DNA from 2 places in the Paenibacillus sp. EB106-05-06-XG162 genome. Region 1 is predicted to be linked to the other one. Evidence: a T-box and tRNA genes for the amino acid it is inferred to sense, from the RefSeq annotation. Region 1 holds a T-box; the other holds one or more tRNA genes.

Region 1 (9,662 bases):
AGCAAGAACCCGATCCCAACCGTAATCGCATGTTTCAGCGAATTCGGGATCGCCTTGGCAATCAAATCCGTCAAAGACGTGAATGAAATGGCCGTAACCACCAAGCCCGAAATGAAGACGGCGGCCAACGCTTCCTGCCAGGGTAACCCCATACCTTGTACAATCGTGTACGTGAATAATGCATTCACACCCATACCGGGTACAAGCACATTCGGGGTATTTGCCCAGAAGCCGACCATGAGACAACCTATAAACGATGTAAATACTGTCGCCGCAACGCCCATTTCAAAAGGAATCCCCGCATCCGCGAGAATCGACGCATTGACGACAATAATATAGACTACTGTAAAAAATGAGACGATTCCCGCCATGATCTCTTGGGTTACGTTCGTACCGTGTTCCTGTAGACGAAACCATTTTTGAATCATTTGGTGAACCTTCTTCTTCGTAAAACCCCTCGCCCGCCCAAAATGTGTATAGATCTCACATCTCGCTGTACATTGTAACAAGAACATCTCAAGCACACAATGTAATAATTTAACAAAGTATCAGGCTTTTAGAATGACTGCTGGCTGAGAAGACGCGTCTCTTCTTCGATCTGACGGATATCGATGCGTTCAAACAATAATTCGAGATTCTGTATCCATTGATTGTCCGGAACCGAGATCCACTGCCAGACTGGATCCTTAAGCGACAAGAATTCTCTAATCTTATCACAGGCAAAAGGAATAAACGGCTGTAGCAAATTCGCAAGGTTCGCGATGATTTGTGTGCAAGTATATAATGTATCGCTGCACGCCGATCGGTTTTCCTTGACCTGTACCCAGGGTTTGCGTTCATCGAAGTATTTATTCGCAGAGCGAATGTGGGCGAAGATGAGATCCAGGGATTCCTTGAATCTAGCTTCCTCAATGCCTGTTCCAGATTGTTGGTAAAGTTCTTCGAGCGCCTCTCTCCACGTTGGATCCATGTGCCCGGCTGGAACGTGCGCATCGAGCGATTTCTGAATGAATGCGAGCGTACGGTTCACGAAATTGCCGAAGGCACCTAGCAACTCGCCGTTATGGCTATAAATGAACTCCCGCCAAGAGAAATCTGTATCTCGTCGCTCCGGACCATTAGCAATAAGGAAATAGCGAATAGAATCTGCTGAATACCGTTGCAGCATATCAGGTACCCATATCGCCCAATTCCGGCTCGTCGAGAACTTTCTTCCTTCAAGTGTCATGTATTCGCTCGAAATAATCCGATCCGGCAAATGGAGATCACCAACGCCTCGTAATAACGCCGGCCAAATAACGGAATGAAACGGTATGTTATCTTTGCCATGCACATAATAGGCGAGCACGTCCCCTTCTCCTTCGATCCAGTACGGTTCCCAGCGATTTCCGGTCTCGTTCGCCCACTGCTTACTCGCTGACAAATAGCCGCAGACTGCCTCGATCCAGACATAAATCTTCTTCTCTTCGAACCCTTGCACAGGAACCTCGATCCCCCAATCCAAATCTCTTGTTACGGCTCGATCCTGTAACCCTTCATTGAAGTACCGCTGCGTCATCTGCACCGCATTATCTCGCCATCCCGTGGCATGTTGGGCGTATAAGGTGAGCTCTTCTTGGAATTTCGAGAGCTCGAAATAATAATGCTCCGTTGCCCGCTCCACAGGGGAATTACCGCATAGCTTACAAGTTCGATCCAGCAAATCCGCTGGATCGAGCAGTGCCCCGCAGACATCGCATTGATCCCCTCTCGCAGTGCTGCCGCATACCGGACAAGTCCCTTCGACATATCGATCGGGCAGGAATCGATGATCCGTCTCACAGTAGGTCTGCTGGACCGTCTTTCGATACAGAATTCCTTTTCGCAGAAGTGCTAAGAATACCTCTTGCACAACATGATGATGACCAGCCTGATCTGTACGCGTATACCAGTCGTAAGAGACACTCAGCTTAGCGAAGCATTCAATGAATTGCCTGTGGTAACGATCGGCGATTACCTGCGGTTCTACGCCTTCCTTCGCCGCTTGCACCGCAATCGGCGTCCCATGGCAATCACTGCCCGATACATAAAGGACCTTCTTCCCCTTCGCACGGTAATAACGCGCGAGCACATCACCCGGCAGCAGGCTCGAGAGGCGCCCGAGGTGCAGATCACCGTTCGCATAAGGCCATGCCCCGCCAATAAATACATACTCCATCTTTCATCCTCCTTTTTCTTAGAAAACGCAAAAAAACCCTCATCCACAAAGGGACGAGAGTTCAACTCACGCGGTACCACCCAATTTCATTCCTGCCTTCCAGCAGTCACCTCTTCGGGTACTGCGCCAAGCAAGCAGCGGTTATACCCTAGCACAGTAACGGGTGCAGGACCCGGCGCAGCCTACATCCCCAAGCGGGGATTCGATGCGCAGCTCTGAGACCATATTCCCAAGGTTATTCCCTGCTCCTTCTCAGCTACCGGAGCTTTTCTGTAAGAGACATCGCCATTGGTACTCTTTCTCTTCTTCGCTTTTAGATTCATTTTCATTTATTGGAATATTAAGGTATTTATCTTATGAAGTCAAGTCTATTCATCATATTTTTACGATTCTAACGAATACAGAATTTTACACCGCGAATCTCAACGAGAATGGTATAATTCTTCATAACAATGTGATTATTGCAAAAAAGGAAGTGTTCCCTATGAATAACCTGATTATCTTGATCTTATTGGCATTCGTTGTGTTCATCATCGTCATCATTGCCAAACGTGGATCACAAAGACCGAGTGAAGGCAGTGAATATTCGAGCTCCCATTTCTATGCGGACTCTAGCAGTACGAACTTCGATCATAACCATAATAGCTCCCCAAATGATAGCGGCAGTTCACTGGGCCATAGCGACGGGGACAGCGGCAGTAGCGGAGATAGCGGCGGAAGCAGTGCAGATTAAATACAAAGAATGCCCTCCCCATGAGGGGTAAGGCGCTCCCATATTGCTATTGTCGGGCATTTCTAGGAGCTTGCCGATGGCAAACTCCTCTTATTTTCTCCGAACCCAGACATGCCGATAATCTACTTTCCCCCAAGCATTGAGCGATATCCCACCAAGCGATGGATGATGACTCGCCGTTTGCACATTATGATAGAGGAACAACAATTGGAGCTGATGCTTCAACGCTTTTTCAATTTCATGCAGCATCATCATTCTCTTATCTAAATTCTCCTCCAGGAGACACTTCGCAATCCCATGATTCACAACCAGAGCACCAGCGGGACTCAGATGATTGCGAATAAAACTCGTATCCATGGTGTACATCTCCATCAGCGTAATGTCCGACTGTTCCCCCAGCACCTCTCCCGCAAAGACCATATCTGCGGCAGCCAGCTTATCTTGGTTTGCTAGATCCCGGATGGGCACAACCACCACCTCGACTTGAATACCAATCCGCTTGCACGCTTCTTGAATCCACGCCGCACAACGCTCATTGCTTACCATCTCATACGTATATAACGTTATTCGCTCGCCTTGATAGCTCGAAGACCGGACAAGCTCCTTCGCGTACGACAGATGATATTCTGAGTGGAAGGACGGATCCCCTTGGTCCCGAATGAACCCTTCAGCCGGATACATCCGATGGCCACCCAAGTCAACAATCATCTGCTCCCGATCCAATCCAACATGAATCGCTTGGCGCAGCTGAGCATCCTGCAGCACCCCTTCCTTGGCTAGATTGAATGTGAGATAACTGCTTCCTTTCTCCAATTGATGAAGAAAAGGCTGGTCTCCCGCTGTAGGCTGAGCCTCATTATACAACAGCTGCGCATCCTGCTCCTTCACTTGTAGGAGCAAATCCCGCTCATAATTCGGCCATACCCACATTTCAATCCGATCCAAATGCGGGCACCCTTCGAAATAGCTCTCATACGATTCAAGCACCATCTTCGATGCATTGTTCTCCACCATTCGAAAAGGGCCTGTCCCCACTGGCATAGCCGCAAGGTCCTCGGCACCCTGCTCGTCATATCGATCTTCCGGAACAATCGAATACCGCTCCGTACAAATAAAACGATCGAAAATCGCATTTGACGTATTCAATAGAAACTCGATGCAATAGTCGCTGATAACCGTAATCTTCTGAATCATCGCTGGAATCCATTCCGCTGGCGCCTCCGTCTGAATCCGGTGAAACGTATAAGCAACATCGCGAGCCGTCATCCGCTTCCCATGATGGAATCGAACCCCTTTGCGCAGATAGAAGGTCCATCGTATCTTCGCCGCATCGCATTCCCAAGCGTGTGCGAGCTCCGGAACGATTCGCTGCTCTTTACTCGAATAAGACACGAGCGTGTTGAAAATCTGCCTCATCCAGTGTGCCTCTGTACGACGAATCACATGAGCAGGATCGAGGTCGAGCACCGGACGGTAAAAAGGAAACCGCAGCACATCCTTCGCATCCGAATCCTGACGAACTCCGAATTGTGTCGAGATCCATGTGGTCACCTCATCTTTGAGATCCTGATTATCGTGCGAATCCAGCATGCGCCACGCCTCTTGGATATGTTCGTTCAGCACGAGTGACTTGATTCTCTCCAACAGCACTTTACGGTAGGAGGTGTGGAAAATAAGACGGGACAAGTTGCCGCGCCCACGTCCTGCATGCCATTCCACGTCCCCCTGCTCCTCCATCCGACGCAGCACCAATTGTGCATTACGACGCGTGCAATCCCATAAACCCGTTAGGTCATCCATCGATAGCGACACGGCTTGCCCATCAGGAATTGCAGCATAGTGCTCACGCAATTTCACGAAATACACTTCAACTTCCATCCGTTCTTCCCTCCAAAAAGGCGAAATAGGATGCATACCCTTTTCGCTTTTTCTTCTTCTTTTTCAAAAGTATAATGGGGTTCATTCCCACAGTAAAGAGGAGGATGCAAGAGCGATGCAGCGAACGAATGCAACAACTCAAATAGCCCTACCAACAAAATCATCGATCTGGATGCACCCGAACTTCCTGGTTCTATTCATCTCGGGGGCCATGATCACCTTCGGTAATAAAATCTATGAGCTGGCACTGCCTCTCATTCTCTATCAATGGACTTCATCCTCGGTAGCGATGTCGACGATGCGCGGCATTGAATTTCTGCCGAATCTCTTACTCGCCATGTTCATCGGTGTCCTCGTCGACCGTGTCCGCAAGAAACAGTGGTCCTTATGGGCTGTGCTGTTCCAAGTGATCATCCTGTTCTTACTCTACTTCCTATCGATTCGCAGTGAGCCTTCGATGGCGATCTTCTATATCGGTGGATTCCTGCTCATGACATGCAATTATGCCGTGGGCAATGCCCGTGTTGGTATGGTCAAACACACCTTGCCGAATGAAATGCTGACCTCCGCGAATGCTTCATTCAATTTCATTACGACGCTCATCGGCATTATGGGACCTGCGTTAACCGGACTGGTACTCATGCTGCCACGGCTGCAGGATAGTCTCTTTCTAACAGGACTCTTATTTATGATCGGGTTCATCACCCTCTTATTCCTTCGATCGGAAGAGATCATCACACCGCCGAAGCAGCAAGGGTTCTGGCGAGAACTCCATGCGGGCTGGGTCGAATTGCGCAGCAATCGTCTGCTGTGGCTCATCACGTTGACCGTCATCTTCTTGAACTCTACATCAGGCATGGTCGATACGACGATCATCTTCTTCGCGAAGGATACCCTCAAACTTGCGAATTTCGAGCTCGGACTTGTCCTCTCAGCTGCCGGAGCTGGCGGACTCATTGGAAGCTTCTTGCTAAAGCCGCTGCGGAGGCGATTCGAAGCTGGGGTCATCGTGACCTTGACTACCCTATTCGTCGGGTTTACGTATGGAATGCTCTATGCCGCACATTCGGGAATTTGGCTTGCTGCAGCACTCTTCTTCAACGGGCTCTTCGAGACGATCAGCACAGTTAGTATATGGACCTTCCGTCAAGAGACGACCCCGCATCACCTCATCGGACGGATCAGCGGGATTACGGGATCACTCTTCAAGCTAGGCATGCCGTTCGCCATATTCGCTGCCGGATGGATTTCTGAACTCGCGAACCCGGCTGTCGTATTCGGAATTGCGATGCTCGGGAATCTGGTCATTTTCTTATGCTGCCGATTTAGTTCATTATGGGTCAAGAGAACCTCGAGTCGATAACAGAACGGATGCAGTCCGAAGAGGCTCATGCACTGCTACATGGCCTCTCAACGTTCATTTTATAGATTTTCTAGATCCCTGATGAGAGATCCTGTACACATACACCTGACTGCGGCTCCTGTCTTGCCCAAGCATCCATCCATTGAATGACTTCCAGCCGCTTCGCCCAAGAGTTTTTCAAGCCTTTGAACAAATCTGCATACTTACAACCCGCTATGATTCTGTGGCTAGCAATCCAAGCTTCGCGCGGCAATCGGAATAAAGCAGCTATAATCAATCGTTCCTGCAATGTCAATGGATTCATCTTCTGATAGCCCTGCAGGAAGGCAGAAATGTGTGGGATCGAGAAGTCCATGATGTTATTAAGCGTCTTTGCAACTTCATAATACGCCGAGCCTCGTACCGTAAATTCCCAATCAACCAAATACACTTCATTGGATCCTACAATCACGTTCGGCTTCGTTACATCCCCGTGAATAAGGGATATGTTGCGAAGCGCCCTCCTCACATCTGGCTGACGTAATAGACGCCATGCCTCCTCTGCCAGCACACGACACCGATCTCCTTCATCTCTGAACCATTTGCCAACTCCGTTCGATTTCTTCTTAAGTACTGGCAATCGATGGACGAACATCTTATGCTGCAGCTTGAAGCGATCACATTCTCGAAACGGTAAGGAAGATGATTTGGAGACAAACTGTTTTGTGAGATGATGCAATCTCCCCAGCACTTCACCCAGTCTTTCATACTCTTGCTCGTTCCTATCTAACCGATTACCTTCGATCCATTCGGATACATAATACAACTTCCCCTTATAGCTTACCCCGTACTTTCCTTTCCTTGTGGTGTACCATAGGGGCATATGGTGAAAATCATTTTCCCGCAGCCATAACAAGCGGGAATGTACTTGTGCCAACCTAGTTTTCAATCCCTTGAAAGGTTTCAAGAAGACCGTTCCATTCGAGGTCACGACATGATAACCAGCTGAGCTATTATATAACGAGCGGCAAGAATGAACGGAACGCACATGTAGACCATACTGCAGCATGATGGAGCTTATTTCCCGTTTCGTCGTTGATCGAACCATGAATTAACCTTCTTCCCACTCCGATGATTGGGTGTGATCCTGTATAGAACTGCTTAGTTAAGTTTATGTCATCCGATCCCTAATGGATAAGATTATGCAGCAAATTGGGTCATCGACGAGTGCTCCTACAACAACAAAGCCAGTCGAACCTCTGGTTAAAGAGATTGACTGGCTCTGATTCTATCACTTGGGTTCTACATGTAATGACTAGTCCTCGTATCCCGCGAGACCTTTGTCCATCAAGTACTCCATCTCAAGGTCCAAGATTGTCTCGACTTGAAGTTCGTTCAATTTCACATCGGGACGGCTCATCACATAATCAACGAGGTCGTCGCTATCAATATCCACCTCGCCGCGTGCATTAGGCTTGGCGCTATTAATAAATTTCTGCGCGTGCTTCAGCACAACGTCGACCCATTTCGGATCGACTTTGGACTTGCTCGCAATGTATTGAATCAATTCTTGCTCATTTACTTTACTCATGGTGTATTCATTCTCCTTCAAGCCATTCATTCCTACAACTGTACAGTCCAGCCGAACGGATCCTCGAGCTCGCCCTTCTGAATACCTGTCAACGCATCATAGATCTTCTTCGATAGTTCACCTGTCGCACCATCGCCGATGACAAGCTTCTCCTCATTCCAATGCAAGGAACCGATCGGGGAGATAACCGCCGCCGTTCCTGTCCCAAATGCTTCGATGAGGGAGCCGTTCTGATGCGCTTCAACCAATTCATCAATTGAAATCCGGCGCTCTTCCACCGTTACATTCCAGTGGTTCAAGAGCTGAAGAACTGTGTCACGCGTAATCCCTTCAAGAATACTGCCGTTAATCGCTGGCGTAATGACTTTGTCGCCGATACGGAAGAACACGTTCATGCTGCCCACTTCTTCAATGTACTTGCGATGAACGCCGTCAAGCCATAGCACTTGAGAATAACCAAGCGCTGTTGCGCCTTCTTGTGCTTTGAGCCCCGCTGCGTAGTTCCCTGCCGTCTTCGCATTTCCGACGCCGCCTGCTACCGCACGGACATATTCCGATTCCACATGAATGCTGACAGGGTTAATGCCCTCTGCATAATACGAACCTACTGGCGAGAGGATGATCATGAATTTGTATTGACGAGACGGCGCTACGCCAAGCGATCCTTCCGTCGAGATAATGAACGGACGAATGTAGAGTGAAGTTCCTTCCGCATGAGGAATCCAATCTTGATCCACTTCAATCAGCGACTTGAGTGCCTGAAGCGCAAGCTCCTCATCCAGTGCAGGAATGCTGAGGCGGTCATTCGATTTGTTCAGACGTTTGAAATTGCTAGTAGGACGGAACAACAGAATTCTTCCATCCTTCGTGCGGTAAGCCTTCAATCCCTCGAACACCGTCTGTCCATAATGGAACACCTTCGATGCCGGATCGAGTGTGATCGGTTGATATGGAACGACGCGCGGGTCATACCATCCTTTAGCCGCATCATAATCCATTATAAACATATGGTCCGTAAAATATTTACCGAATCCGAGCTGATCGTCTTGCGGTCTTGCCTTCGGCGAGGTTGTGCGCTCGATCTTGATTGCGTCTAACATCTTCTTTCATCCCTTTGCTGTAGATTCATTTATTTGTATGATACCAAGAATTCCGATAGATTGAAAATACTAGATCTTAATTTGGATCAATACCTGGCCTTCTTCATACGTAAAATGAATGCTTCCCTTGTACTTATCCACGGTATTCAGGACGATCAACAGGCCGTTCCCGCGTAAATCTTGCGCATTCTCCTTGGTGGTATAGCCGTATTGGAAAAAATTCTTCTGCTCGCCTGCCGTCAGCTCCGCCGGATTCTGTACAGCGAATACATATTTCTCCCCATCATTGCGGCAAGTCACATGAATCAGCTTTGGCAGCTCCCCCTCATACAATTCCAAGGCTTCAATCGCATTATCCAACAAATTCGAAAAAATCTTAACAAGATCCATCGATTCAACTAAGCGGTATTCATCTTGATCCGCATCGAATTCCATATGAATGCCGCGCGATTTCGCAAGCTCCCATTTGCTCTGGAACAACACCATTAGAATTGGATTCTTAATCCGTACCGTCCAATCCAGTACTTTCGTATCAATGCTTAGATTTCGCAAGTAAGACTGTGCCTGATCTACATAATTCATCTGGAGTAGTCCGCTAATGACCTGAAAGTGGTTCAACAAATCATGCCTGCTGGACTTAATTGTGCCGATCACTTTGCCAAGCTCCGAAATGTAGAGCTGTTCTGATTCTTGCAGACTTCGGCGAAGACGCAATCGGTACCATTTGTTCAGCATAAAGATGGCCGTGAGTAACGTTAGCGCAAATAAGACGTCGATCCCGAAAATAAATGGATTTCCACGCATCACTTCGTTACTCGCAT
Region 2 (9,662 bases), on a different contig from region 1:
ATGATGATGACGGCAGGCTGTTCTTTACTTCCGAAGGAAGATACAGAGGAAGTATTGCCGACCATTACACCGCCGAAAATCTCCCAAAAACCGGAGTATGAAGTAACCAAGGGGACGATTGAAACCAAGGTAACAGCAAGCGGTAGATTAATGTCTCAGCAAGAAGAGACGATGTTCTTCACAGCAGATGGCAAACGCATCAAGAATGTCCTAGTCAAGAACGGAGACAAAGTGACACAAGGTCAAGTACTCGTCGTTCTGGATATGGAGGATATGCAGAAGGATCTTCGGAAGAAGAAACTCGCGTTCCGTAAAGACGAGATCAATATGAAAGAAACGCTTCGTCAGAAAGATCAAATGGATCCGGTTGAATTCGAACAGGCTTCGATCGTATTCGAAGAGAGTCGCCAAGCGATTACGGATCTCGAGAATGAAATTGCAAAAGGGACGCTGGTCGCTCCATTTAGCGGAACGATCGTCTCATTGAACGCAGAGAAGGGTTCGTTGGTCAAGGCTTATGACCCGATTGCGATCATCGCAGATACGTCCCGTCTTGCTGTAGCAGCATCCGTTACGAAAGATGACTTGAAGCAAGTTGCTGTCGGTATGGAAGTGAACGTAGATATTAATACGGTTGGCAAGACGCTCAAAGGTAAAGTAAAGCAGTTGCCCCAAACGAAGGAAGATTCAGGCAATGGTGGACCAGGTGGAGGCCAGAAGCCAGAGAAGATGGAAGACTTCCTTCTCGTTCAGCTGGATAATATGCCAAAAGGGTTAACTCGAGGCACACCGCTGAGTATTGCTGTTATTACGCTGCGTCGAGATAATGTCGTGACCATTCCGCAATCTGCACTGCGTTCCATCGGTTCCCGGACGTATGTTCAAGTTGTAGATGAGAATGGGAAGCGGGAAGTCGACGTTGAAGTCGGACAACAGTCAACAACGGATGTGGAAATCGTGAAAGGCCTTACCCCAGGACAGAAAGTAGTGGGTCGCTAATGGGTATTCCACTGCTTCGATTCTTGTTCCGCAAAATGTGGAACACCCGTTGGATGACGCTAAGCACGCTGCTAGGTCTTGTTGTTGCGGTATCCTTCACGGTGAGTATTCCGATGTATGCGGACGGTTCGCTCAAGCGCGTTGTGGCGAAGTCACTCCAAGAGAAGAGCGACGGTCTGCCTGCCGGATCGCTATTGTTGAGATATCAAGCACCAGGCGGTACGAAGACGGATATCAATTCACTAAAGTCAGTTGATGATTTTATTCGCGATCAGGTTCCAATTGAGATTGGGTTCCCGCATCAAGTCTATGTCAGCAACAAAGGAATCCGGGCAACGGAAATATCACCTGTTGATCCAACGAAGGTAGATACGAGCCGTGTCCGTACAATGGGATTAGGATCGCTGACGGGTCTTCAAGACAAGACGGAAATTGCGCTAGGTAAGATGTATTCCGATTCGCATGATGGGGATACCGTTGAAGCGGTAATTCTCGATGAGGCGATGTACCGGAACGATCTGCATGTTGGCGATGTATTCGAATATCCCGTATATAGCGGTCTGGATCTCGTGCTGAAGGTGAAGATTGTCGGTACGGTGAAGGCCAAGGATGATACGGATGCTTACTGGTATCAAGGGCAAGAAAGCCTCATGAACACGTTCTTTATCAGTGACAAGGTATTTAATGATTATATTCTCAAAGAATCCAAAGTACCGTTAAATCAAGCAAGCTGGTACTATGCATTTGATCTGCGGGAAGTGAAGACGAGCCAGCTGACGCCCCTTGGCAATACGCTTGATCGTCTCAAAATTGAACTCTACCAACATCTGAAAGATACGAAGATGGAAATGTCCTTTGCCGATGTGCTGGATGAATTTAAGGTTCAAAGTCTGCAGCTTCAGACCTTGCTCTTCACGCTAGCGGCGCCAATGATCGCGATGGTCTTCTACTTCATTGCGATGAATGCAAGGCAGGCACTGGATAAGCAGCGCAGCGATATTGCGGTATTACGAAGCCGCGGGGCGGGCACAAGGCAGATTTCAATGATGTATCTTATTGAAGGGGTATTCCTCGGAATCATCGCGCTGATTATCGGGCCTTTCGTCGGATGGTTCATGGCTAAGAGTATCGGTTCTGCGAATGGATTCTTAACTTTCGTAGATCGGCAATCCATTCCTGTCGGACTGAACTCGCAGGCGATAATATACGGTGCAGTTGCCGTGTTGATCGCAATTATCGCGAGCGTTATCCCGGCGGTTGTATTTGCCAGAGCTTCGATTGTAAGTTATAAGCAGAAGCTGGCGCGGTCGGATCAGAAGCCTTTCTGGCAGCGTTGGTATCTTGATGTTGTCTTGTTGGGAATTTCAGGTTACGGCTATTACATGTTCAACCAAAGACAGCTATTAACCTTCCAAACCGGGATGACGACGGACCAATTACAAGTGAATCCGTTCCTGTTCTTCGTTCCGGCGTTATCGATTTTTGCATTTGGTTTGTTCTTCTTGCGTTTATTCCCATGGATCTTACGGTTCGTGACATGGATAGCGAAAAAAGTGCTCCCGGTACCGCTGTACTTGACGATCACACAGCTCTCCCGTTCAGCGACCTCGTATTACCCGCTCATGATCTTGTTGATTCTAACGCTCGGACTTGGGGTGTACAATGCATCTGCAGCACGAACGATCGATACGAACTCGACAGAACGTACTTTGTATAAATACGGTGCAGACGTGATTATACAAGCGGTGTGGGAAGGTTATTCGGAAGTGAATCCGGATGATCAGAAGAATGGCGGCGGTGGAAAAGGCGGTCAGCCTGGGCAAGGCCAGAAGCCAAGTAAGATCATTTATAATGAACCTCCATTCGAAGTATTCAAGCATTTGAAGGGAGTCCAGGCGGCGACTCGTGTGCTGGAGACCAAGGGCAGTGTAAGTGTGTCAGGGACATCGATCGGTAATGGGAATATTCTTGGAATCGACAATGTAGATTTCTCCAAAGTCGCATGGTTCCGCAACGACTTGTTCCCTGTTCATCCGTTCAATTATTTGAACCTGCTGGGCTCTTATGAGAACGCGGTGATTATTCCTGATAATGTAGCGAAAAAGTATCAGATCAAACCAGGCGATGTTGTCAACATCTCGCTTCAGAATCAGCCAATCGAATTTGTGGTTGTAGGCGTTCTGCCATATTGGCCGACGCAATATCCGAAGCAGACGCCGTTCTTCATTACGAATCTGGACTATATCTATGACCAAGTACCGCTCATTCCGTACAAAGTGTGGTTGAAAATGGAGCCGAAGGCACTCGTTGCACCGATCATCGATGAATTAGCGAAGAACAACATCGAGCTTGCGACGCTCGATGATGTGCGGACAGAACTTGTGAAGCAGAATAAGCATCCACAGCGCGGCGGCGTATTCGGAATTCTAAGTCTGGGGTTCCTCGTATCAGTCATTATTTCATTAATCGGGTATTTATTATTTTGGTTTTTCAACCTATCGGGACGCGTCGTTCAGTTTGGCGTACTGCGTGCGATGGGACTATCAAGGAAGCAGTTGACGGGGATGCTCCTCTTAGAGCAGATTTTCACAGCAGGACTGTCCATTGTGCTCGGGGTATTAATCGGTAAGTTATCCAGTATTCTGTTCTTGCCATTCCTGCAGACGACGGAAAATGTGAATATGCAGGTTCCTCCGTTCCGAATTGTATTCGAGAATAAGGATACGACGCAGTTGTACATTGTTGTAGGCGTTATGATGGTAACCGGGGCTGCACTCTTGTTCATGCATATCCGTCGATTACGCGTGCATCAAGCCGTCAAAATGGGAGAGGAGCGTTAAACGATGATTCATTGCGAAGGACTTGTCAAAATTTTTAAGACGGATGATCTGGAAGTCGTTGCGCTCCAAGGCTTGAATATATCCGTGAAGGAAGGCGAGATGATGGCGATCATCGGGAATAGTGGCAGCGGGAAATCGACGATGCTCAATATTCTCGGTGGGCTGGATCGCCCTTCAGCGGGCCAAGTTCGCGTCGGCGAGTGGGATTTGCTCAAGATTACAGATGATCAGCTCGTAGAGTATAAACGTAATACGGTCGGGTTCATCTGGCAGAATAATGCGCGGAACTTGCTCCCTTATCTAACAGCGATTGAGAATGTGGAGATGCCGATGATGCTCAGCGGGAAGGTAGACCGCGCCTATGCGAAGCAATTGCTTGAATGGGTCGGTCTGAAAGACCGGATGTATAACAAGCTGCATCAGCTCTCCGGGGGGGAACAGCAGCGTGTGGCGATTGCGATCTCGCTCTCGAATCGTCCACGGCTTCTGCTGGCCGATGAACCGACAGGTTCTGTGGATACGCAGACCTCGGATAGCATTATGGGGATTTTCCGGAGGTTGAATCAAGAGCTGGGCGTAACGATCGTTATCGTAACCCATGATTTATCGCTCGCTGAGAAAGTCGATCGTGTAGTAGCCATTCGGGATGGTCTGACAAGTACGGAGTTCATCAAACGGAATCCGAATTTGGATCAAGATGAAGAGGCACTGCTCAAGGGTCAAGGCGGACTTCAGGAGATTCATGAAGCGTACGTGGTTGTAGACCGGGTTGGACGTTTGCAGGTGCCTAAAGAGTACTTGCAAGCTCTGCAAATTAAAGATAAAGCATCAATGGAGTTCGATGGGGATCAGATTATTATTCGGTCACCCAAATCATTGGAGGGATAATTTAGGATGAAGACAAAGTGGAGTAAGAAGCTGTTAATGGTTACGTTAAGTTTGTCATTATTCGCTCCTGTTCTTGCGGCATGCAGCAAGGGTGAAAGCGAGGAAGCTGGACAAGAGAAAGTATTACGGATTGGTACGATCTATAGTTACGGAGGCGATGACTCCTATCTACGTCAGCAATATACAGATATCTATGAATATACGCATCCGAATGTGAAGATTGAATTCGTATCAGCGATTGACAATAGCAACTATCGTTATGAAGAGCCGAAGCCAGATCAGAAGCAACCGGATCCATACGAAGAAACGAAGAAGCTGCTCTCGGGTCCAAATGCTCCTGACGTGATGATTATGGACACGAATGTGTATAAGAAGCTCGTTCGTGAGAATATGTTGAAACAGCTGGATCCAATGATCCAACAAGATAAATTTGATACGACAGATATTGTTCCGACGGTTATGGAAGGCATTAAAGATTTGGGCGACAACAATATTTATGGTCTTGCGCCTACGTTTGGTTCATCGGCCTTATTCTATAATAAGAAATTCTTCACACAGAACAATATTGAGCCGCCTAAAGACGGCATGAGCTGGGACGATGTCTTTACGCTAGCACGCCGTTTGAAATCGGGTGAGGGTGCGAACAAGAAGTTCGGACTTCAAATGAATCGTTGGTCAGGAGATCCTTTCTATGATATGACAGGAACGTATCTCTCTGCCTTGCAGCTTCGTATGTATGATGATAAGGGCGACAAGATGACGGTTGATACACCAGCTTGGGAGAAAGCTTGGAGCACATTTGCGAAGCTGGTATCCGAGAAAGTCATTCCAACACAAAAAGACCTACAGGATGATTCGTCTAATGGTGGACGTTATAATCCGCTGCAAAGCGATAGCTTCTTGTCCGGTAAAACGGCGATGACGATTGCGGATTACAGCTATGTGAACGATATTTTGGATGCGAACAAAAATGCATCTAAAATTAAGAACTTCGAGAAAGTGGATTGGGATGTTGTAACCCTTCCAACGCATCCTGAAGCACCAGGCATTGGTGGTAACATTTATCTGAACAACTTGATGGGTATTAATGCCAAAGCTCAAAATGATAAAGATGCTTGGGATTTCATTAAGTTCTTGAATAGTGAAGAATGGGCGAAATTGAAATCACGCAGCAGCTACGAGATTGTATCCCGTAAGAAATATATTCAACCAAAGGATGGTTTGAACTATAACATTGCAGCTTTCTATACGTTGAAGCCTGTAACACCAAACAACCAAGAGATGGATTTGTATAATAAGTACCCTAACATTCTTCAAGTGGGAGAAAAAGGAAGAGAGATCTTCCAGACGGTACTTGATGGCAAGAAATCTTCTGCAGAGGGCTTGAAAGAGTGGCAAAAAGAAGGCGACAAGTTGCTGATCGAAATGAAGAAGAACCCGAGTAAGCCAGCTAACGGCATGAACGGTGGCACGACGGAAATCGTACCAGCAGGTTAAGTAAGAAGAGCCTTAAACTTCGTATGGAGTTTAAGGCTTTTTTTTCATGTTATGGGGTATTCTATAGGCATAAAGAAGACATCGTGATAAGACAGGAGCTGAGTCAATATGAAATGGATCTACTGGGGCAAGTTGTACAATACCAAATTTCAAGCGAGCTGCATCCTGAAGCGCATCGAGAATGACGCATGGATTTATGGCTATTCAGATCCGCAGGAAATCGAGATTTTTCGCTCGCGTAAGGGGCGTTACGGGGTACGATTTATCACCTAAGGTGATAATTGTTTAGAACGTTAAATTTTTCTTGACTTTACTCGTATATATAGTGTATATTTATTTTTGTCGCTATTGAATAAATGACGCGGGGTGGAGCAGCTCGGTAGCTCGTCGGGCTCATAACCCGAAGGCCGCAGGTTCAAATCCTGCCCCCGCAACCAAATTCTTATGATGATGAATTGATTAAGGGCCCTTAGCTCAGTTGGTTAGAGCGGTCGGCTCATAACCGATTGGTCGGGGGTTCGAGTCCCTCAGGGCCCACCATAGTAATCCTTGATCTATCATACATAAGTTTCAGAGATTTCTAGATTTTAGATTGACATCGCAATCAGAATTTGGTACTATAGTATTTGTCTTCATAACATGATCTGTTAGCTCAGCTGGGAGAGCACTATCTTGACAGGGTAGGGGTCAGTGGTTCGAGCCCACTACAGATCATACAAGATCAAACCTGAGAGTCCTTGATATAAGGGCTCTTTTGTTTTTATTAATATTTATTTGGATTGAACAGCCTGGTACAAGATAAACCCTTACGGAGTAAGGGTTTATTGCATTTCTGGAGTTTTTAATTCGTAGATAATTGCTTATAAGAACATCTAACGAATGAAGTCTTCTTGCGATATCGAACCTAGGATGCTGGCGGCTGTACGCACCGAGTTATTCTTTGTCAGTTCCGTTACGATAGTATCGATGTGATCGTAGACTTCTCGTGGAGCTTTAACCGATTCAAGTATTTTGATTGGTGTATCCACATCGGCAACATTGAGGTGAATCGAACCGCAACCGAATACACGCTGCCAGAATGGTAACACTAGACTCTTATCTAGTACTTTATAGAAATCCAATTCATCCTCTACCAATGAAATGAATCCTTTTCTTGTGACCAATCTTTTCTCGTACACAAAGTATTTTGTAAATGAAAGCGGCAAGCCGAAGATTGTGCGTTTTCTCCCTTCCCAAATTAACGATCCACGTGTTAGCGACTCTTTATTTGACATTTGAGTCTACCTCCTCTGAGAGAAAATTATAGAAAAATTTGAAGTCAATACCACCCTAATTGTAGCATGTTGACATGAATAACGGAACCCAGAAGCACAGCAAAAGTTCGTCGATCAAGCAATAGCGAAATTCTCTGAATGGTTTGGTGGTGGTATGGCACTCTTTTTTTATATATCACTAAAAGGAAAATAGACTTCTTCTGAAGAATATACAAGGTGATTTTACTTCCTTGGGTTTACCTCCTCTTATCGAATTGTGCTAATCATCTTTATATTTGCCTACCAAATTACCTTCTCTTACCGCTTCAAAACTCTCATCGTAGATATTCTCAGTCCGCAACATGACGACAATCCTACGTTATTTCTCATCTATATCATTTCGGGGGGAATGTATGAACGTATTCAAAGTGTTTCATGCGGGTATTTTTACGAAGCTGCTTCTATCGTTTCTCATCGTCATGATTCCTATATACGGCATCAGCATCTACATTATTCAATCAGCGGAGAACAACACCCGCGAGGAACTGTCACAATCCGTGGCTTCCAAGGTTCATTTTTATATAAGCTCTTTTGAAAATGAAATGGAGCGGATTATCCGGATCAACAAGGAGCTTATATTCAACGACGATTTCCAGAAAATTCGGACGATTGCCGCAGAATTGGACGATTACACAAGAATACAGACTATTCTCAACGTGAAAGAGAAGCTGAATCTGCTGAAAACATCAAGCTTATATGTTCAAAACGTAAAGGTGTATATCCCCTCGCTGGATAGGGGCATCTTTGCTAACAGCTACGACAATCACATTCCCGAAGATGAGTTGTATGCATTGAAAATGTCCGGCAGCTCAGGCTCGAAGATCACCTATTGGAAGAAGAGTCTTTTTCTGAGTGAGGTGTATCCCGATCCGTTCCAGAAGCTCCCTCTGACGATTGCGCTAGGAGTCGATTTATCTTCAGAGAAGCTTCGAGACACGCTTCGCCATATCATCGACATGAATGGAGCGGGCGCAGCATTGATTAACATAAAGCAGAAATGGTCATTTACGGACGGAAATAGCGATTTTAAATTGCCTGAACTAAGGAAGTTCCTCAATCATTCAGCGATACAAAGCGGGAAGAGCAATCAAGGCAGCCTAAGCATCAACGGCATGAACTATTTGATTACTTTCGAATATTCCAAGCTGCTAGACACATATTTGGCTGTCTATGTTCCGGAGGATACAGCACTTGGACCGCTGGACAAATACCGCAAACTGTTGTGGCTGCTATCCATCCTTTCAACCATTGTGATTGTTGTTTTTTCATATTGGATTTTCCAGTTAATTCATCGGCCGCTCAAACGTCTCGTCACTTCGTTCCGAAAAGTAGAGAAAGGGGACTTGCAGGTAGAAATTGACCATCATTACAGTGACGAGTTCAAATATTTGTACGGACAGTTCAATGCGATGGTTAGTCAATTGAATAAGCTGATCGGTGAAGTGTATGAGGAGCGTATCCGTTCTCAGGGAGCGGAGCTGAAGCAGCTGCAGTCGCAGATTAATCCGCATTTTCTGTATAACAGCTTTTTTATTTTGCAGGGACTCGTTCGAATGCATGATGTTCAAACGGCGGAGCGGCTTGTACAGCACCTCGGAGATTATTTTAGATTCATTACCCGGACTAGCGCCGAGACGGTTTCGCTCGAACAGGAAGTGAGCCACTCGAAGGCCTATACCGAAATTCAATCGCTGCGCTTTTCTAGGCAGATCACCGTGGAATGGGCGGAGCTTCCTAATCCGTTTCACAAGCTTCCGGTTCCGCGGCTCATTTTGCAGCCCATCATTGAAAATGCCTATGTACACGGACTGGAAGACAAAGTGGCGGATGGCATCCTGACGGTCCGGTTTGAGTCTGCAGACGAAGCTTTACGGATCAAAGTGGAGGACAATGGAGAGAACATTTCGGAAGAGGGGCTTGCTGAGCTGCAGCATGAGCTACGCTCTCACGTACTCGGAAAGGAATCTACCGGATTACTGAACGTGCACCGACGTCTAAAGTTAAGATATGGTGAATTGTATGGATTGACTGTCGACCGTGGGGCAGCGGGAGGCTTACTGGTTGTGCTGCATTTATCTACTAGGGGAGTTGATCAGGTTGAATAGATTGCTAATTGTTGACAATG

Evidence for each region. A T-box is a leader RNA that pairs with one kind of tRNA and senses whether it is charged. The one in region 1 lies ahead of metG (methionine--tRNA ligase), so its partner is inferred to be a tRNA-Met.
Region 2: it encodes a tRNA-Met, which carries the amino acid that the T-box ahead of metG (methionine--tRNA ligase) is inferred to sense. The anticodon was not compared.

What each region holds. Positions count from the first base shown of each region.
Region 1 covers NZ_JBYTDT010000002.1:38,764-48,425, reverse strand. The annotation lists gene AC3WU2_RS06055 (NCS2 family permease) at 1-428, opposite strand, end outside; gene metG (methionine--tRNA ligase) at 557-2,197, opposite strand; T-box leader at 2,244-2,514, opposite strand; gene AC3WU2_RS06045 (hypothetical protein) at 2,682-2,930, shown strand; gene AC3WU2_RS06040 (SgrR family transcriptional regulator) at 3,021-4,808, opposite strand; gene AC3WU2_RS06035 (MFS transporter) at 4,924-6,171, shown strand; gene AC3WU2_RS06030 (phosphotransferase) at 6,242-7,258, opposite strand; gene AC3WU2_RS06025 (hypothetical protein) at 7,466-7,741, opposite strand; gene AC3WU2_RS06020 (branched-chain amino acid aminotransferase) at 7,774-8,841, opposite strand; gene AC3WU2_RS06015 (GHKL domain-containing protein) at 8,911-9,662, opposite strand, start outside.
Region 2 covers NZ_JBYTDT010000001.1:465,822-475,483, forward strand. The annotation lists gene AC3WU2_RS01760 (efflux RND transporter periplasmic adaptor subunit) at 1-999, shown strand, start outside; gene AC3WU2_RS01765 (ABC transporter permease) at 999-3,839, shown strand; gene AC3WU2_RS01770 (ABC transporter ATP-binding protein) at 3,843-4,727, shown strand; gene AC3WU2_RS01775 (ABC transporter substrate-binding protein) at 4,734-6,224, shown strand; gene AC3WU2_RS01780 (hypothetical protein) at 6,333-6,497, shown strand; tRNA gene AC3WU2_RS01785 (tRNA-Met) at 6,585-6,661, shown strand; tRNA gene AC3WU2_RS01790 (tRNA-Ile) at 6,688-6,764, shown strand; tRNA gene AC3WU2_RS01795 (tRNA-Val) at 6,866-6,938, shown strand; gene AC3WU2_RS01800 (PH domain-containing protein) at 7,097-7,498, opposite strand; gene AC3WU2_RS01805 (sensor histidine kinase) at 7,891-9,642, shown strand; gene AC3WU2_RS01810 (response regulator transcription factor) at 9,635-9,662, shown strand, end outside.